4 regions of the Cedecea davisae genome follow, and region 1 is predicted to be linked to each of the others. Evidence: predicted binding sites of a transcription regulator. Region 1 holds the regulator's gene; each other region holds the start of a gene.
The links. Region 1 encodes CRP, which controls carbon source genes, mostly activating them, when cyclic AMP is high. Its sites were predicted from a motif close to ATGTGANNNNNNTCACAT; they were not measured.
Positions count from the first base shown of each region.

Region 2: the regulator CRP is predicted to act here: its motif matches at 1,716-1,733, upstream of ACG1VR_RS07175 (mannitol dehydrogenase family protein).
Region 3: the regulator CRP is predicted to act here: its motif matches at 973-990, upstream of ACG1VR_RS00700 (PTS mannitol transporter subunit IICBA).
Region 4: the regulator CRP is predicted to act here: its motif matches at 1,977-1,994, upstream of adhE (bifunctional acetaldehyde-CoA/alcohol dehydrogenase).

Region 1 covers NZ_CP172054.1:228,343-231,459, forward strand. Annotated here, with positions in the region: gene ACG1VR_RS01430 (YccS/YhfK family putative transporter) at 1-1,556, opposite strand, end outside; gene crp (cAMP-activated global transcriptional regulator CRP) at 1,619-2,251, opposite strand; gene ACG1VR_RS01440 (OsmC family protein) at 2,566-2,970, shown strand; gene ACG1VR_RS01445 (phosphoribulokinase) at 3,009-3,117, opposite strand, start outside.
Region 2 covers NZ_CP172054.1:1,417,002-1,420,118, forward strand. Annotated here, with positions in the region: gene ACG1VR_RS07170 (CobW family GTP-binding protein) at 1-9, opposite strand, end outside; gene ACG1VR_RS07175 (mannitol dehydrogenase family protein) at 158-1,624, opposite strand; gene yeiP (elongation factor P-like protein YeiP) at 1,819-2,391, opposite strand; gene ACG1VR_RS07185 (DUF2534 family protein) at 2,540-2,800, opposite strand; gene ACG1VR_RS07190 (TonB-dependent copper receptor) at 2,862-3,117, opposite strand, start outside.
Region 3 covers NZ_CP172054.1:54,841-57,957, forward strand. Annotated here, with positions in the region: gene ACG1VR_RS00690 (LysR family transcriptional regulator) at 1-70, opposite strand, end outside; gene ACG1VR_RS00695 (NAD(P)H oxidoreductase) at 172-771, shown strand; gene ACG1VR_RS00700 (PTS mannitol transporter subunit IICBA) at 1,249-3,117, shown strand, end outside.
Region 4 covers NZ_CP172054.1:2,075,201-2,078,317, forward strand. Annotated here, with positions in the region: gene adhE (bifunctional acetaldehyde-CoA/alcohol dehydrogenase) at 1-1,756, opposite strand, end outside; gene ACG1VR_RS10255 (YchE family NAAT transporter) at 2,232-2,879, shown strand.

The sequences.
Region 1 (3,117 bases):
TGGGCGTTCTGGCGCAGCAGGCCGGTTTGCCACTGCGGCCAGAGCCAGACCATGCCGCCGAAGGCTATCAGGCAGCCGAGCAGGGTGTCTATCAGCCTTGGAATGATGTAGCTCTCGGCGCTCAGCGTAATCAGCTGGAGGGTGTATACCGCCGTGACGGTGAAGCCGATGGTCGCCCAGCCGTAGCTTTTGCGGATAAACAGGTAACTTACCAGGGTAATCGCCAGCATTGCCAGCAGCGTGTAGCTGTCCGGGACGTGGAAGTGCAGGGTTATCCCGGCGATACACAGGCCCGCCATGGTGCCTGCCGCCCTGTGGACGATGCGTACCCGCGTTGCGCCGTAGCCGTTTTGGGTGACGAACATGACCGTCATCAGGATCCAGTAGGGCTTTGGCAGATGTAAAAACGAGCCGAGCAGGCTGGCGATAGTCAGCATTACGCCGAGGCGGGCGGAGCTGCGCAGCGCGGAGGATTTGAACGAGAGGTAATTCCTGAGCGCCGGGAAGAACGGCAGGCGGCGCTCCCTGTCCTCCATCAAATCCCGGACGTAGAGCGGGCGCTGGGTTTTCAGCACCCGGGCAATGCGGCTGAAGTGATAGTGGCAAAACTGCCCGACCGGGTTATCAGGGTTCTGGCGCGCAATCTTTTCCAGGGCGTCTATCTGTTTTTCCATGGTGAAGCGCGTGGGATAGCGGTGATAAAGGATGTCATCCGCCAGTACCCGCAGGCGGGCGGCAATAGTTTGTGCATTCCAGCGGATAACGGCCTCGGCGTGGCTTTGCTCCACCAGCTTTTGAACCTCTTCCGGCTGATGCAGGCTAACCGAAATATGCTCCTGTAAATCGAGCGCGACCTGAAAGGCACGCAGCAGCCGCTTATAGCCGTTCTGCTGATTGGCCGACAGCATGTGGAGCTGCTGGTAACAGGTGGTTATCAGATCCACGGCTTTTTGCTGGCGAACCAGCAAAGGCGGCAGCGCCTTTTCCGGATCGGTGTGCTGGGTCAGCATGCTGTATTTCGCCTCGCAGTAATCCGCCAACTGCCGGTAGAGCAGGCTCAGCGACTCCCGCAGCGGCTGCTCGCGCCACATCCTGAACCAGAACCAGTTGAATGCGCCGTACCAGATGGTGCCGGAGATATACAGCAACATCGGCTTCCAGATGGGCATATTCCCGGCCATGCTAAGCGTGAAAATGGCGGCAATCAGCGAGGCGGGCAGCAGGCGGGCGTGCAGCGAACTTATCTCCGCCGTTACGCCCAGCAGCAGGGCCATGACGATGAGTATCGCCGGCAGCGGTACGCTGGTGTAGAGCAGCAGAAGCTGCATTATCAGGCTGCTGACGGCAAACAGACTACCGCCGATAATCAGGCGTTTAAAGAAGCGTTTGTGGGGTGTGTCCAGCCCGGCGATGTTGCAGCAGGCGGGAACTAATGAGAACAGCAGGCCGTTTTGCAGGCTGCCGAGTACCAGACCGACGGCGACGGGAAGGCACAGCACCAGCGTTTGCCGCAGGGCGTAGTTAACCTCGGGATGGTAAATTAATCTTTTCCACATAGCCTGAATTGTAGAGACAAAAAAGGCGTGTTACCGAAGCGACACGCCTTTTTTTGCACTGATTAACGAGTGCCGTAGACGACAATCGTTTTCCCGTGTGCGGAGATGAGGTTTTGATCTTCCAGCATTTTCAGAATACGGCCAACGGTTTCGCGGGAGCAGCCCACGATCTGGCCAATTTCCTGACGGGTGATTTTGATCTGCATACCGTCCGGGTGGGTCATCGCGTCCGGCTGTTTAGCCAGGTTGAGCAGCGTCTGTGCGATACGGCCGGTTACGTCGAGGAAGGCGAGGTTGCCGACTTTCTCGGAAGTTACCTGCAGACGGCGAGCCATCTGGGATGAGAGACGCATCAGGATATCCGGGTTAACCTGAATCAGCTGACGGAATTTTTTATAAGAAATTTCAGCTACTTCGCAGGCCGATTTGGCTCGAACCCAGGCGCTACGCTCCTGACCTTCTTCGAACAGCCCTAATTCACCAATGAAATCACCCTGATTCAGATAAGAAAGGATCATCTCCTTGCCTTCTTCATCTTTAATCAGAACAGCTACGGAGCCCTTGACGATGTAGTACAGCGTCTCCGCCTTTTCACCCTGGTGAATCAGCGTGCTCTTCGACGGATACTTATGAATGTGGCAATGAGACAAGAACCATTCGAGAGTCGGGTCTGTTTGCGGTTTGCCAAGCACCATGCGCGGTTATCCTCTGTTGTAAACTGGCTACCAAAGACAAGACTCGGAACCTCTTGTCTGGCGTTGCAATCGTGAAATTTTCCCAAGCCCTGGGAGCTGGCGAGCAGGTCAATCCTGCGGCCTGTAATTAGTCGTTTCCTCTGCTTACGTGCATCAACGTCTCTGTCCCGCAGCAGCATCCGGATTGTTTTAGCATAGCTTTTGGTAAGTGTCTTGTATTGTCTCGTTTCAGCATGACCTGGATCGCCTTACGTTGCCAGTTTTGGCCCAGGCGCGTAATCTGAAAGAAATTTTTCTCAACTGGGAGTACGCAAATGCAGGCACGAGTTAAATGGGTGGAAGGCATGACCTTCCTCGGTGAATCCGCTTCCGGCCACCAGGTTTTGATGGACGGTAACTCCGGAGATAAAGCACCAAGCCCGATGGAAATGCTGCTGATGGCCGCCGGGGGCTGTAGCTCGATTGACGTGGTTTCTATTTTGCAAAAAGGCCGCCACGCGGTGACCGACTGCGAAGTGAAGCTGACGTCCGAGCGCCGTGAAGAAGCGCCGCGCCTGTTCACGCATATCAACCTGCACTTTGTGGTTACCGGCAAAGACCTGAAAGACAGCGCGGTCGCTCGTGCCGTCGAGCTGACGGCAGAGAAATACTGCTCGGTCACGCTGATGCTGGAGAAAGCGGCAGAGATAAGCCACAGCTATGAAGTGATCGAAGGGTAATATTCGGGATGGGCGGTGTCGGCACCGCCCATGTCGGATTAAGCTATCTTCCTGCCCTGCGCCAATTTCTCTACCAGCGGCGCCATAATCAACTCCATCGCCAGCCCCATTTTCCCTCCCGGCACCACCAGCGTGTTGATGTGGGAA
Region 2 (3,117 bases), 1.2 Mb from region 1:
TTTTGTCACGGGTACTCCGGGTGGTTACAGCCTGTAAGCCACGCTTATTAGCCAGTTATGTTAATTATTCACGCTGACTATCCTGACTAAAACCCGGACAAAAGAGAAGGCTCAACGCGGTTTGGCCCTGAGGAAACCGCGTTAAACGCATTGATTGCTAACCTGCGGCCAGGTTTTCGACCGCTTTACGTGCGCCAAACTGAGCAAGCTGCCGCCATGCCCGTTGGATCTCGGTGACAAAATGCGGGTTGGCTGGGAGGTCTTCACCGAAAATTTCATGCAGGCTCAGCAGGGCATCCACACGGCTGGTTTCATCGCTCCCGGCAACCAGAGTATGGATCTTTTCTGCCAGCGGATCGCGAATATCAATGGCGCTGCCTTTATCATCCACGCCGCTGACATAACGCATCCAGCCGGCGATACCCAGCGCGAGGCACGGCCAGCTATCTCCGTTTTGCAGGTGCCAGCGCACGCTTTCCAGCCAGCGCTGCGGTAATTTCTGGCTGCCGTCCATCGCGATTTGCCAGGTCCGATGCTTCAGCGCCGGGTTGGCAAAGCGGGCAAGCAGGTTTGTGGCATATTGATGAAGGTCTACGCCGCTGATGCGCAGCGTCGGTGCCTGCTCCTGCATCATCAGGCGGCGGGCGGCGAGGCGGAAGTGCTCATCCGCCATGCAGTCAGAAATATGCTGATATCCGGCAAGGTAGCCCAGATAAGCCAGCAGCGAATGGCTGCCGTTCAGCATGCGCAGCTTCATTTGTTCCCAGGGCATCACGTCGTCTACCATCTCAACGCCCGCAATTTCCCACTCCGGCCGCCCGGCAACAAAGTTATCCTCTATTACCCACTGAATAAATGGCTCGCTGGCTATGGCACAGGGGTCTTCCACCCCGAGGATTTCGGTTATTTCCGCCAGTGATTCAGGCGTTGCCGCCGGAACGATACGGTCTACCATGGTGCTCGGGAAAGTCACCTGCTCCGCAATCCACTCCGCCAGCTCGTCGCTGCGCCGCGCCGCCATACCCAGAACCGCGTTGCGCACCAGATGCCCGTTATCAGGGATGTTGTCGCAGGAGAGCACGGTAAACGGTCGCAGCCCGCGCTCGCGGCGGCGGCTTAGTGCCTCAACCAGAATGCCCGGCACCGAATGCGGCTCTGCCGGATGCTCCAGATCGTGAATAATTCTTTCGTTAGCAACGTCCAGCTTGCCGCTTGCCGGGTCGATGCAATAGCCCTTTTCCGTCACGGTGAGCGAAACGATTGCCACCTGCGGCTCGCAGAATTTCTCAATAATGGCTTCCATTCCGTCGAGCTTTGCGTTCAGGCATTCCTTTACCGCGCCGACGACGATGGCCTGGTTTGCGTCCGCGCCTTTCTCCAGCACGGTATAGAGATGATCCTGGCGACGAAGATCGCTCATTAACTTATCGCCATTAAACAGGCTTATCTCGCAGATCCCCCAGTCGCCGCCCTGAGCGTTTAGCACCCGATCGGTGAGCAGCGCCTGGTGCGCGCGATGAAATGCGCCAAAGCCAAAATGAACGATGCGCGTTTGCAGCGTGCTGCGGTCGTAACGAGGGAACTGGACAGCCGACGGAAGCGTTTCTGAGGCAATAGTGCGCATGGGTTAACGTCCTGCTTAGCGGTAAATGAACCCGGTCAGTCTAAAGCTGTATGACAACAATTGGAATTGGTGTGGGATGTTAATCGGTGAAGTGTGAATTACATCAAAATAATAGAGGGGAAAGCGATATTGGTATAACAACTTTGGCGGGGGAGATAAATAAAAAAACGCTCCCGAAAGAGCGTTTCTGCAAATCAGTCCGCGCGGCCCATAGAGCGCTTTTCAGCGATATGAATACGGATTTTCTCGCCTGCAACCATGTATTCCGGCACCTGAATGACCAGGCCAGTAGAGAGGGTTGCCGGTTTGGTACGGGAGCTGGCAGATGCGCCTTTGATGCCCGGAGCGGTTTCGATAATTTCCAGATCTACCGTCTGCGGCAGCTCCAGAGCTAACAGCTGGCCGTCCCAGGTGAGCACCTGCATATCAGGCATGCCGCCTTCAGGGATAAATTGCAGTTCTTCTTCAATCTGGTCTTTGGTGAAGATGTACGGGGTGTAATCTTCTTTATCCATAAACACATATTCGTTGCCGTCGATATAAGAGAAGTCAACGAAACGGCGGGTCAGGGTGATGGTATCGACGATATCGTCGCCCTTGAAGCGCTCTTCCACTTTCTGCCCGGTACGAACATCGGAGAAACGCATTTTGTACAGCGTTGCCGCGCCGCGCGCGCTCGGAGCCTGGATATCAATATCTTTAACAATCAGCAGCTTGCCGTTGTAATTGAGAACCATGCCTTTTTTGATTTCGTTAGCTCTTGCCATCGATGTGTCCTGTCGAAAATTGAGATGCAAAAATATTGCGTCAAAGTACCCGCGAGGCGCGATTCAGGCAAGTGGATTTAATCAACAAAGCCGCAAGAAAGCAGTTTGTGATGCCGCGCCAGCATATGCCGGCGCGGCGGGAGAGGCATTATCCCCGGCCATCCTTAGGCGCTAAGAAATAGAAGGCAAAAGGAGTCGAGCAAAGAATAGTGAACATAATGGTGTAAATAGCCACCCAGGCTCCCTGCATAATAAACATGTCCAGCGTCCACTGCTCCATCGGCCAGTTGTACTGCTCTTCAACGCCTTCAAATGTCACTTTTGAAATAAGTGAAACGACAATAGTGAAGACAATGGCTACCGCGATAAGGAATTTTTTACCGTCGCGGGTACGAAGTTTTGCAAACATATCAGCCTCCAGGCCGGTTAGTAGTAAAGCGTAAACGCCCCTTGCTCAGGGGCGAGATTAATCAGAACGTGACGTTCACTTTGCCCCAGAAGGTTCTTCCTGGTTCGTTCACCGGCGTATTGGACGAATAGCCAAAGCTGCTATTGCCCGCCAGATTCAGGTGCTCGCTGTAGGTTTTGTTAAACAGGTTATCGACTCCCGCGCTAAGCTTAATGGCCTTGTTGAGGCGGTAAGCGGCATTGGCGGAGAAGATAGCGAACCCGGCGCTTTTATCAAAGTCTTTGCCCACCACGTTACCTTCATTAAGCGCGACTCTT
Region 3 (3,117 bases), 170 kb from region 1:
CGGCGGCACGGAAGCTTTTATGGCGAGCCACGGCGATAAAGGTCGCAAAGTCGGAAAAATTCAGCGCCATTAGTGAAAACCTTTCATTAACCCATCTTAAATACTACGTTTTACAGAATTATCCGGGGGCCGTAAAGTGGATGTCACTTCCCAACAGGATGAGATAACTCCATGAAATCAGAGAATATGTATATTGTTTGGGCCCATCCGCGCAGCGACTCGTTAACCGCGCAGGTGGTACAGGAAATTCAGGGCGAGGCGGCGGAGCGCGGCATCAACGTCTCTTCTCTTGATCTCTACCGCAGCGGCTTTGATCCGGCGCTGGGCGTGGACGACGAGCCGGACTGGAACAACCCTGAAAAACAATACTCCCCGGAAGTCCACCGCCTGTTTGGCGAGATAGAAGACAAAGATACCGTGGTCGTGGTGTTCCCGGTGTGGTGGTACAGCTTCCCGGCGATGCTCAAGGGCTACCTCGACCGGGTGTGGAACTACGGCCTGGGTTACGGTCCCGGCGGTAAATTGGGCGGCAAAAAAATTCGCTGGGTGGCGCTGGTGGGCGGCTCGCAGGAAGGCTTTGTGAAATACGGCTGGGAAAAGAACATGACCGACTTCATCAATGGCTCAATGGGCTACCTGGGCGTGCAGGATGCGAAAATCGACTTTCTGTATAACACCATCGGCGTGGAAGAGGGCATTGGCGATAGCGATGCTCACTATCAGCAGCTGTTTGCTCAGGCCCGCGGCATTGTCGTGGATTTAGCTAAATAATCATCCATCAGGGCGCGGCGTTTTTCGTCGCGCTTGCTTCCTCTCAACGCGCCCCCGCTTCGCTGTAATTTACTTTCATCGCGCAATTAATGTTCGCCCGCTGTCAACTGCCATATTTTAACTGGATCACACTCGGATTAATCTGCCTGAAAATATCTTGTGAGATAGATCACAAATAAATAACAAAGGCGTCATAAGTAAATGTGATATTTGTCACATAAAAAGGTCAATCAGGGTTAAAAAAGCAGCCGTGTATTTTTTTTACACAAACATTTTGTGACGCTGATCACTCAATGATGGCGGGTGATCCCTGATTATTGGTGATCTAAGTCACATATTTTGTCGTCGGCTGGACAGCTAAACGATTCAGTGCCAGATTCGCCTCACTTTACTGCATCAGGCCGGCGACCCTGCCGCTACGTTAACAATAAACCTCGGGCTGCTTCCCAGCGCGTAACACCAACAAGGGGTACGAGTATGTCATCCGATATCAAGATCAAAGTGCAAAGCTTTGGTCGTTTCCTCAGCAATATGGTCATGCCAAATATCGGGGCGTTTATCGCCTGGGGTATTATCACGGCCTTATTTATTCCCACCGGATGGTTGCCAAACGAGACGCTGGCGAAGCTGGTAGGCCCGATGATCACTTACCTGCTGCCGCTGTTAATCGGTTACACCGGTGGCCGCCTGATTGGCGGTGACCGCGGCGGCGTGGTGGGTGCTATCACCACCATGGGTGTTATCGTCGGCGCGGATATGCCGATGTTCCTCGGCGCAATGATTGCCGGTCCGCTGGGCGGCTGGGCGATTAAACACTTTGATAAGTGGGTCGACGGTAAAATTAAGTCCGGCTTTGAAATGCTGGTGAACAACTTCTCTGCCGGTATCATCGGGATGATCCTGGCGATTCTGGCGTTCATGGGGATTGGCCCTGCGGTTGAAGTTCTGTCCAAGGTTCTGGCGGCGGGCGTTAACTTCATGGTTGTGCACGACATGCTGCCGCTGGCGTCTATCTTCGTAGAACCGGCGAAAATCCTGTTCCTGAACAACGCCATCAACCACGGCATCTTCTCGCCGCTGGGTATTCAGCAGTCCCACGAGCTGGGCAAATCCATCTTCTTCCTGATTGAAGCTAACCCGGGCCCGGGTATGGGCGTGCTGCTGGCGTACATGTTCTTCGGTCGCGGTAACGCCAAGCAGTCCGCTGGCGGCGCGGCTATCATCCACTTCCTGGGCGGTATCCACGAAATTTACTTCCCGTATGTGCTGATGAATCCACGTCTGATCCTGGCCGTTATCCTCGGCGGTATGACCGGCGTGTTCACCCTGACCGTACTGAACGGCGGCCTGGTTTCCCCGGCTTCTCCGGGTTCTATCCTGGCCGTTCTGGCGATGACCCCGAAAGGCGCTTACTTCGCTAACATCGCAGCTATCTGTGCGGCAATGGTTGTCTCCTTCGTGGTTTCCGCCATTCTGCTGAAAACCAGCAAAGTGAAAGAAGAAGACGACATCGAAGCTGCGGCTCGCCGTATGCAGGAGATGAAAGCCGAGTCCAAAGGTGGCGCAGCGCCGCTGGCGGTAGGTGCTGGCCTGTCTAACGACCTGAGCCACGTACGCAAAATTATCGTGGCCTGCGATGCTGGTATGGGTTCAAGCGCCATGGGTGCGGGCGTGCTGCGTAAGAAAGTGAACGACGCGGGCCTGAAAAACATCTCCGTGACCAACTGCGCAATCAACAGCCTGCCGGACGATGTTGACCTGGTGATTACCCACCGCGACCTGACCGAGCGCGCTATGCGCCAGGTGCCTCAGGCACAGCATATCTCCCTGACCAACTTCCTCGACAGCAGCCTGTATGCCAACCTGGTTGAGCGCCTGGTTGCCTCTCAGAACCTGAGCGACAAAGAAGTGAAGGTGATGCACAGCCTGGAAGACAGCTTTGTTTCCAGCGAAGAAGGCGTATTCAAGCTGGGCGCGGGTAACGTGTTCCTCGGCCTGAAAGCGAGCACCAAAGAAGAAGCTATTCGCTTCGCCGGTGAGCAACTGGTAAACGGCGGCTATGTTCAGCCGGAATACGTTGACGCGATGTTTGAGCGCGAAAAACTGACACCGACCTACCTGGGCGAAGGCATCGCGGTTCCTCACGGCACCGTAGAAGCTAAAGACCGCGTGCTGAAAACCGGCGTGGTGTTCTGCCAGTACCCTGAAGGCGTGCACTTCGGCGAAGAGCCGGAAGACATTGCCCGCCTGGTTATCGGCATTGCCGCCCGCAATAACGAGCACATTCAGGTTATTACCAGCCTGACCAACGCGCTGGATGATGAGTCGGTGATTGAACGCCTGGCG
Region 4 (3,117 bases), 1.8 Mb from region 1:
TTTTCGGGAACTTGTAGATACGTTTACGGATGTCCATAAAGCGCAGCGCCAGTTCTTCGAAGTGGGTTTCAGGATGTTCGTACATCACCCACATGATTTTAGCAGCATCCATCGGGGAGCCGCCGCCCAGGGCGATAATCACGTCTGGTTTAAAGGAGTTAGCCAGCTCTGCGCCTTTGCGAACAACGGTCAGCGTTGGGTCAGCTTCAACTTCAAAGAACACTTCGGTTTCAACGCCAGCGGCTTTCAGAACAGAAGTAATCTGGTCCGCGTAGCCGTTGTTGAACAGGAAGCGGTCGGTGACGATCAGCGCACGTTTGTGGCCATCAGTAATCACTTCGTCCAGCGCGATTGGCAGGGAGCCACGGCGGAAGTAAATAGATTTCGGAAGTTTATGCCACAACATGTTCTCAGCTCGCTTAGCAACGGTTTTCTTGTTGATCAGGTGCTTCGGACCCACGTTTTCAGAGATGGAGTTACCACCCCATGAACCACAGCCCAGCGTCAGGGAAGGGGCCAGTTTGAAGTTATACAGGTCACCGATACCACCCTGAGAAGCCGGGGTGTTAATCAGGATACGTGCAGTCTTCATTTTGTCGCCGAAGAACTTCACGCGCTCAGGCTGGTTGTCCTGGTCGGTATACAGGCAAGAGGTATGGCCGATACCGCCCATCTCTACCAGTTTTTCCGCTTTAACCACGGCGTCTTCGAAGTTTTTGGCGCGGTACATTGCCAGCGTCGGAGACAGTTTTTCGTGAGCGAACGGTTCGGACTCGTCAACAACTGAAACTTCACCAATCAGAATTTTGGTATCAGCCGGGACGGTGAAACCTGCAAGCTCAGCAATTTTGGCAGCTGGCTGGCCTACGATAGCGGCATTCAGTGCGCCATTTTTCAGGATGATGTCCTGAACGGCTTTCAGCTCTTTACCCTGCAGCAGGTAGCCGCCGTGGGTAGCGAAGCGCTCGCGCACTGCGTTATAAGCAGAGTCAACCACGATAACGGACTGTTCAGAAGCACAGATAACGCCGTTATCGAAGGTTTTGGACATCAGAATAGATGCTACAGCACGTTTAATGTCGGCAGTTTCGTCAACCACAACCGGGGTGTTACCCGCGCCAACGCCGATAGCAGGTTTACCGGAGCTATAAGCCGCTTTAACCATGCCCGGGCCACCGGTAGCCAGAATCATATTGATATCCGGGTGGTGCATCAGAGCGTTGGACAGCTCAACGGAAGGTTGATCGATCCAGCCGATCAGGTCTTTTGGTGCACCGGCAGCGATTGCAGCCTGCAGCACGATATCCGCTGCTTTGTTGGTTGCATCTTTAGCACGCGGGTGTGGCGAGAAGATAATGGCGTTACGAGTCTTCAGGCTGATTAAAGATTTGAAGATAGCGGTAGAAGTTGGGTTGGTGGTTGGTACGATACCGCAGATGATACCGATAGGTTCAGCGATAGTGATGGTACCGAAAGTGTGATCTTCAGACAGCACACCGCAGGTTTTTTCATCTTTATAGGCGTTGTAGATATATTCGGAAGCGAAGTGGTTTTTAATCACTTTATCTTCGACAATACCCATGCCGGATTCGGCAACGGCTAATTTCGCAAGTGGGATTCGAGCGTCGGCAGCGGCCAGGGCGGCAGCTCGGAAAATCTTGTCGACTTGTTCTTGAGTAAAGTTGGCATATTCACGCTGGGCTTTCTTTACGCGCTCTACGAGGGCGTTCAGTTCCGCGACATTAGTTACAGCCATAATGCTCTCCTGATAATGTTAAACTCTTTTAGTAAATAAGCTGCGCGAGTCGACAGTATAGTCAGCAGGCAACAGGTTGCGTGTTAAGACAAAAAGTGACCGTGTAAATACTCAAATCGTCCGCTGATTTACTAAAAGAGCCTGACCCTGAATAAGCCGCTGGAGATATTATTTCTGCTCTTCAGGTGACCCCAAGAGTACCCACTTCTGAGTGGGTTTTTCGTGATCTGCATCACAAGTATCTCATGCTGACACCTTTCAGCTAACAGTATCCAGGTGTTTGAAAAATCATTAAAATTTTAGTCACAACGGCGACAACTCACGTTACCATATTTTCAACATTCGGGTAACAGTTTGCCATGCTGCTAAAATTAGTTGTCAGGACAGTCGATTATGCAGGGAAATAGCGTGGCGGCGGGGGTGTTTTTCCATTACATTACGCCTGCTTTTGCTTTGTTCATATGCGGAGTCTTGCGTGGCCCAATCCTTTTTCGACTTGCCAACCTATATTAAGTTTTTTATCGGGATGTTCGCCCTGGTCAACCCGGTAGGAATTATTCCTGTCTTTATTAGCATGACCAGCTATCAGAGCGCGGCTGCAAGAAATAAAACCAACCTCACCGCCAACCTTTCCGTCGCCATTATTCTCTGGACCTCGCTGTTTCTTGGCGATGGCATTTTGCAGGTGTTTGGTATTTCAATCGACTCATTCCGTATTGCCGGCGGCATTCTGGTGGTGACCATCGCCATGTCGATGATCAGCGGTAAACTGGGCGAGGATAAGCAGAACAAGCAGGAGAAATCGGAAAGCGCAATTCGCGAGAGCGTTGGTGTGGTACCGCTGGCGCTGCCTTTAATGGCGGGGCCGGGGGCAATCAGCTCCACCATCGTATGGGGAAGTCGCTACCATAACTGGGGTCACCTGCTCGGTTTCTCTATTGCTATCGCGCTGTTTGCCTTCTGCTGTTGGTTGCTGTTCCGCATTGCTCCGTGGCTGGTGCGCATGCTCGGCCAAACCGGCATCAACGTTATCACCCGTATCATGGGCCTGCTTTTAATGGCGCTCGGCATCGAATTTATTGTGACCGGCGTGAAAGCCATTTTCCCTGGCTTAGTAAGTTAATTCGACTGCCCCTTTCAAATGAAAAAGCAGAATCTCTATTCTGCTTTTTTTCTCTCCACAGATTAAAAATTCAAATAAACATTGCTTCATTTTCGCAAAAGCATATGCGAATCATTCATAAGAAAATGCTTTGGAAAACCGCTAATTAGCCGTTGACCTTGTAACAAGCTGTACATAAAAGTGGCGATCGAAATTATATTTAGCCGCCGTTATGCAATCAGGCTTGCTGCGGGTTTAT